2 linked regions of the Promicromonospora sukumoe genome follow. The protein of the gene in region 2 interacts with the protein of the main gene of each other region in a pairwise test. Links are inferred from orthologs where the notes say so. Each region holds a gene or a part of one and is shown on either strand. Other genes may lie near its edges.

The links.
Region 1: the proteins of FHX71_RS22245 (region 2) and def interact in binary tests that used the Escherichia coli proteins (3 or more experiments, as listed by UniProt). The link is inferred for Promicromonospora sukumoe from one-to-one orthologs.

Annotation. Positions count from the first base shown.
Region 1 is NZ_JACGWV010000003.1:379,474-382,640, forward strand. What follows is about bases 1-2,855. They hold def (peptide deformylase), read left to right. Parts: upstream 1-1,010; coding sequence 1,011-1,700; downstream 1,701-2,855. Other genes in these bases: FHX71_RS25785 (DoxX family protein), read right to left, coding at 27-413; FHX71_RS25790 (ribosomal maturation YjgA family protein), read right to left, coding at 550-987; FHX71_RS25800 (alpha/beta hydrolase family protein), read right to left, coding at 1,728-2,333; FHX71_RS25805 (hypothetical protein), read right to left, coding at 2,428-2,855. In the rest of the region: more of FHX71_RS25805, read right to left, coding at 2,856-3,167. UniProt on the Escherichia coli protein: Removes the formyl group from the N-terminal Met of newly synthesized proteins. Requires at least a dipeptide for an efficient rate of reaction. N-terminal L-methionine is a prerequisite for activity but the enzyme has broad specificity at other positions.
Region 2 is NZ_JACGWV010000002.1:1,159,771-1,162,857, forward strand. What follows is about bases 144-2,918. They hold FHX71_RS22245 (aspartate-semialdehyde dehydrogenase), read right to left. Parts: upstream 2,197-2,918; coding sequence 1,090-2,196; downstream 144-1,089. Other genes in these bases: FHX71_RS22235 (ATP-binding cassette domain-containing protein), read right to left, coding at 144-532; FHX71_RS22240 (GntR family transcriptional regulator), read right to left, coding at 529-909; FHX71_RS22250 (aspartate kinase), read right to left, coding at 2,198-2,918. Also shown: more of FHX71_RS22235, read right to left, coding at 1-143; more of FHX71_RS22250, read right to left, coding at 2,919-3,087.

The sequences.
Region 1 (3,167 bases), on a different replicon or contig from region 2:
CCGGGCGCGCCGAGCTGGTCCGGCGATCAGGCGACGAACGCCTCGGGCCCGAACCTGCCCCACGCGACGAACCCGGCCAGGACTAGGTACGTCAGGTCCAGCAGCATGAGCCGGTACTCGCCACGGCTGAGGCGGGTGACGGCGGCGCCCACCATGATCATCGCCAGGCCGAGGGCGGCCAGCGGCACCAGGCCGGTCGCGACCCCGAGCAGGGCGGGCAGCACGAGGCCGAGCCCGCCCAGCACCTCGAGCACCCCGATGGCCCGGACGGTCCCCGGTCGGAAGTCCTCGACCCACGCCGCGGCGGGCCCGGACGCGAAGATCTTCTCCTTGCTCAGGACCACCTTCACGCCACCACCCGCGACGTAGGCGAGCGCGAGCAGTCCGGCCACGGTCCACAGGGCGATGTTCATCGAGTTCCTCTCACAGCGACGGTCGCTGTCGTCCCGCCGACGAGACAGGCGCCCCGTGCGTGACGACGTGCCCGCCCGCGACGACGTGCCCGTGCGTGAGACGGTCCCGCGCGCAACGGCCCCGTCGTCGTCCGCCCTACCGCCGGGCGGACCGCCCGCGGAACTGCCTGCGCGACCGCCCGGCCAGACCGTGCAGGGCCCAGCCCAGCAGCGCGCCCACCGCGTAGAACGGCAGGTCGGGCGCGTTGAAGGTGGTGCCGAGCACCAGCCGGGCGAGCACGCTGTGCGCGCCCAGCTCCGCGGGGATGCCCGTGAGCTGGAAGAGCTCGACGCCCACGCTCACCGCGCACGCCACCGCCGCGGCCACCCACCCGCGCGTGCGCGGCGCGACCACCAGCACCAGCCAGAAGATCAGCAGGGCGTAGAGGGCGTCGCCCGCGTACTTCGCGACGTCGCCGTCGAGCACCGAGCGCACGGACAGGCCCGCGGCCACGGTCAGCACGGCCGCGACGGCCGGCGCGGCCCGACGGCGGAGCGCGGCCAGGGCGGTCGGGGCGGTCGGGGTGGACTGCATGCGGCGAAGGTACCCTCTCTGCCATGGCATGGACCCGCCCCCGACGACGCAAACCCGTCACGTACCTGCTCGGTGAGCCGGTCGAGGAGTACCCCGCGACCGCCCCGGAGGTGGACCGCGGTCACGTGCTGCGCATCACCGAGATCGGCGAGCCGGTGCTGCACAACCCCGCGCGGACCGTCGAGGAGTTCTCCACCCCGGAGCTGGCCCGGCTGGTCGACGACCTGTTCGCCACGATGGAGTCGGCCCAGGGCGTGGGCCTCGCGGCGCCCCAGGTGGGGGTGGACCTGCGGGTCTTCGTGTACGACCTCACGGACTCCTCCGGTGACCGGCACGTCGGCCACGTGGTGAACCCGGTGCTGACCCAGGACCTGGAGGCCGAGCCCGAGACCGAGGAGGAGGGCTGCCTCTCCGTGCCCGGCGCCTATGAGCCGCTGGAGCGGCCCGGCGCGGCCACGGTGCGGGGCGTGGACCAGCACGGCGCCCCGGTGCAGCTCTCGGGCACCGGGTACCTCGCGCGCTGCTTCATCCACGAGTCGCAGCACCTCGACGGCACCCTGTACTGGGACCACCTCAGCCCCGAGCTGCAGGCGGACGCGCTGGAGCAGCGCGACGAGGAGCGGCCGCACATCGTCGCGGAGCGCCGCGAGATCGCGATCGAGCTGGACAAGACCCCGCCGGACTACCCCGAGAAGCCGGCCGGCGGTCGCTGAACCCGCCCCCTCGCACGTGTCAGACCCTCAGGTCCCCCGGGTGACCTGAGGGTCTGACACGTCCTGGATCCACGTCGCCACGGCCTGCGCCACGGCCTTCTCGCGCGCGACGCCGCGCATGTCGTGCGCGCCGGACAGCGTCACGGTCGTGACCGGCCCGGGGATCGCGGCGACGTGCTCCGCGAACTCGTCGGGCGTGCCGAACGGGTCCTTGTCGCCGGACACGAACAGGGTGGGCACCTCGATCTGCCCGAAGTGCTCGACCCGGAGCTTCTCCGGCCGCCCCGGCGGGTGCAGCGGGTAGCTGAGCAGCACCAGCCCGGCGGCGGGCAGCCCCTCGGCGACCGCCATCGAGCACATCCGCCCGCCGTACGACCGCCCGCCGAGCAGCAGCCGGTCCGTGCCGACGCCGAGCTCGTCCGCCCAGGCCGCGGCCTCCGTGCGCAGGTGCCCGACGGCGACCGGTGCCCGGTCCGGCATCCGGCGTCCCTCCAGGCGGTACGGGAAGTCGACGCGCCGGACGGGCAGCGGCGGGACGGCGTCGGCCAGGGTCTGCTCGACCGTGACGAGGGCCGGGCTCTCGCGGCTCGCGCCCGCTCCGGGGGTCAGCAGGAGGCCTGCGGGAGTGGTCACCGCCCCAGTCTGCCCCGGACGGCCCCGGCGGGCGGCGCGAGCCGGCGTCCCCGGTGCTGCGGTCTCAGGTGAGGTGGTCTCGGGCGCTGCGGTCTCAGGTGAGGCGGCGCAGCAGCATGAGCGCGCCGCCGACGGTCAGCAGCGTGCCCCCGCCGAGCACCGCGACCCAGCCGAGCGGCGAGATCACGTCGTCCTCCTCGGCGGTCCGCAGCTGCGCCTGCGCCGTCGACCGCCCCTGGAGGTTCTGCACCACCGCGGCCCCGGCCGACGTGTCCGACGGCGAGGGGGTGGGCGTGGGGGAAGGCGTGCTCGCGGGCGTCGGGGACGACGTCGGGCTGGGAGCAGCCGTCGGCGTCGGGGTCGGCGTGGGGTCCTGCGCCGGTCGGTCGGGCTCGGCCGGACCGGCCGGCTGGGCGGGCCCGGCGGGCTCGGCCACGGCGGGCGCGGTCGGCGTCGGGGCCGGTTCCTCGGTCTCCGCGGGGGCGGGCGTCGGCGTGGGGGTGGACGTCGCGGTCGGCGCCGGGGCCTGCTCGGCGGCGGTGCACATGGTGTTGCCGCCCGACTCGTGCCAGTTGCTGGCGTCCTCCACCTCGACCCAGACCACGCAGTAGCCGTCCGGGTACGCCCGCCGGGCCTCCCAGAACGACGTCCAGCCGCTGGACTGCTCGTTCCGGGTCAGGTCGCGGGAGTACGAGCGGGCGCTCTTCGACGAGAGCGACCGCACCACGTACGTGACCTGGTCGCTCTCGCGGCCTCGCTCGAAGGCCACGCCGTCGGCGCTCACCCAGATGTTGTCGGCGTAGGCCTCCGCGGCCACGGCGCGCTGCCCGACGG
Region 2 (3,087 bases):
ACACCTCGTCGAAGATGGTCAGCGGCGCGCGCGTGGCCAGGCCGATGGTGGCCCCGATCGCCGACCGCTTGCCCCGCGACAGCGCCGACGGGTTCTTGCGGACGTCGACCTCGAACAGGTCGAGGAGCCGCTCCGCCGTCTCGGCGCTCCAGTCCGGCCGCATGTCGGCGTAGTACTTGAGCGACGTCGAGACCTTCTCGTCGGTCATCAGGTCGCCGCTCTCCCGGACGAGCTGCGTGCCGGAGGTGATCCACGGGTTCTCCCACGGGTCCTCCTGCTCGCCCTCCGGCCCGACGACGACGGTGCCGCTCGTCGGGCGGGTGAACGCCGCCAGCAGCGAGAGCATCGTCGTCTTGCCGGCGCCGTTGCGGCCGAGCACCCCGGTGATGACCCCGGGCCGGATCGTCAGCGAGGCGCCGTCGAGCGCGGTGCTGGCGTCGTCCCGGATCATCGTGCCGTTCTGCAGCACCCGGTGGCTCTTGCCGAAGTGGACGACGACGTCGTCCAGGCGGGCTCCGAATGGTGCGGTCATGACTCCTCCGTCGTTCGCTTGCCGTCGCGGGCGCCGAGCACGTAGGCCACGACGTCGTCGGTCGAGATCCCGAGGATGTCCGCCTGCTGGAGCGCGGGCGCCAGGACCTCCTCGAAGTAGCGCTTGCGGTGATCCTCGAGCAGGCGCTCCCTGGCCTGCGGCGCGACGAACATCCCCAGACCCCGGCGCTTGTAGAGCACGCCCTCCTCGACCAGGCCGGCGAACGCCTTCTGGGCCGTCGCCGGGTTGATGCGGAACGTCGTCGCGAACTGTGTGGTGGACATGACCTGTTCCTCCTCCTTCAGCTCACCGGCGAGTACCTGCGCTCGGATCATCTGCGCGATCTGGATGTAGATCGGCTCGGGTCCGTCGAACACCGGCTCACCCCCTCCGTTGGTTCGTTACTTGACTAATGAACCATAGATGCGGGAGCCCGCGCAAGCACCTCGGGGAAACTCGTCCGAAGACAGACTCGTACGAAGACAGAAGAGGGGCGGGACGGACAAGTAGTCCGTCCCGCCCCTCCGGCGGTCGTGCGGCGGCCGTGCGGCGGCGGCCTACGTGTCGGCCGCCTCCGCGGCGTCGAGCACCGCGAGCTCCGCCAGGTCGTTCGCGATCAGCTCCGCGATCTGGATGGTGTTCAGGGCAGCGCCCTTGCGGAGGTTGTCGTTGCTGACGAAGAAGACCAGGCCGCGGCCGTCCGGCACCGACTGGTCCTGCCGGATGCGGCCCACCAGCGACGGGTCGGCACCGGCCGCCGCGAGCGGCGTCGGCACGTCGACCAGCCGCACGCCGGGGGCGTCGGCCAGCAGCTTGCGGGCCTCGTCCGGCGTGATCGGCCGGGCGAACTCCGCGTGCACCGACAGCGAGTGCCCGGTGAACACGGGCACGCGCACGCAGGTGCCGGCCACGGCCAGGTCGGGCAGGCCCAGGATCTTGCGGGACTCGTTGCGGAGCTTCTGCTCCTCGTCGGTCTCGCCCGAGCCGTCGTCGACCAGGTTGCCGGCCAGCGGCAGCACGTTGAACGCGATGGGCGCCGCGTAGATCGCGGGGTCGGGCAGGTCGACGGACGCGCCGTCGTGCACCAGGCCCTCGATCTCCTGCCCGACGGCGGCGCGCACCTGCCCGGCCAGCTCGGCCACGCCGGCCAGCCCGGAGCCGGACACGGCCTGGTACGTCGCGACGCGCAGCCGCTCCAGCCCGGCGGCCTGCGCCAGGGGCGACAGCACCGGCATGGCGGCCATCGTCGTGCAGTTCGGGTTGGCCACGATGCCCTTGACGGCGTCCCCGATCGCGTCGGGGTTCACCTCGGACACCACGAGCGGCACCTCGGGGTCGCGCCGCCACGCCGACGAGTTGTCGACCACCAGCGCGCCCGCGTCCGCGAACCGCGGCGCGTGCTCGCGCGACGTGCCGCCCCCGGCGGAGAAGAGCGCGATGTCGATGTCGGCGAGGTCCTCGGTCGACGTCGCGGCGACGTCCTCGACGGGCACGTCCACGCCCGCGAACGGGAGGGTGGTGCCCGCCGAGCGGGCCGAGGCGAAGAACCGGATCTCCGCCACGGGGAACTCGCGCTCCTCCAGCAGCCGGCGCATGACGGCGCCCACCTGGCCGGTGGCGCCGACGACGGCGACGTTCACGCCCTGATCATTGATCGCGACCATGTCAGCGCCCCGTTCCCGCGTAGACGACGGCCTCGCCGTCGGACGCGTCGAGCTCGAACGCGGTGTGCACCGCGCGCACCGCGTCGTCCAGCGAGTCGGCGCGGGTCACCACGGAGATCCGGATCTCCGAGGTGGAGATCATCTCGATGTTGATGCCCGCGTCACGCAGCGCGCCGAAGAGCCGCGCCGAGACGCCGGGGTGCGACTTCATGCCGGCGCCCACGAGCGAGAGCTTGCCGATCTGGTCGTCGAACTGCAGCGAGTCGAAGGCCAGCTCGCCCTGCACGGCGGTGAGGGCGGCCATGGTGGCCGGGCCGTCGCCGTCGGGCAGCGTGAACGAGATGTCGGTGAGGCCCGTGGCCGCGGCCGACACGTTCTGCACGATCATGTCGATGTTCGCGCCGGCGCCGGCGACGACCTCGAAGATACGGGCGGCCATGCCGGGGACGTCCGGCACGCCGATCACGGTGATCTTGGACTCGGAGCGGTCGTGCGCGACACCGGAGATGATCGGGGCTTCCATGGCGTTCTCCTTCGACTTCTTCTCGGCCGCGACCACGCGCGTGCCGTCGTGGGCGCTGAACGAGCTGCGGACGTGCACCGGCACGCCGTAGCGGCGCGCGTACTCCACGCTGCGCAGCGCGAGCACCTTGGCGCCGCTGGCCGCGAGCTCCAGCATCTCCTCGTAGGAGACCCGGTCGATCTTCCGGGCGGCGGGGACGATGCGCGGGTCGGCCGTGAACACGCCGTCCACGTCGGTGTAGATCTCGCAGACGTCGGCGTTCAGGCCGGCCGCGAGCGCCACGGCGGTGGTGTCGGAACCGCCACGGCCGAGGGTGGTCACGTCGTTCGTGGCCTGGGTGACGCCCTGGAAGCCGGCCACGATCGCGA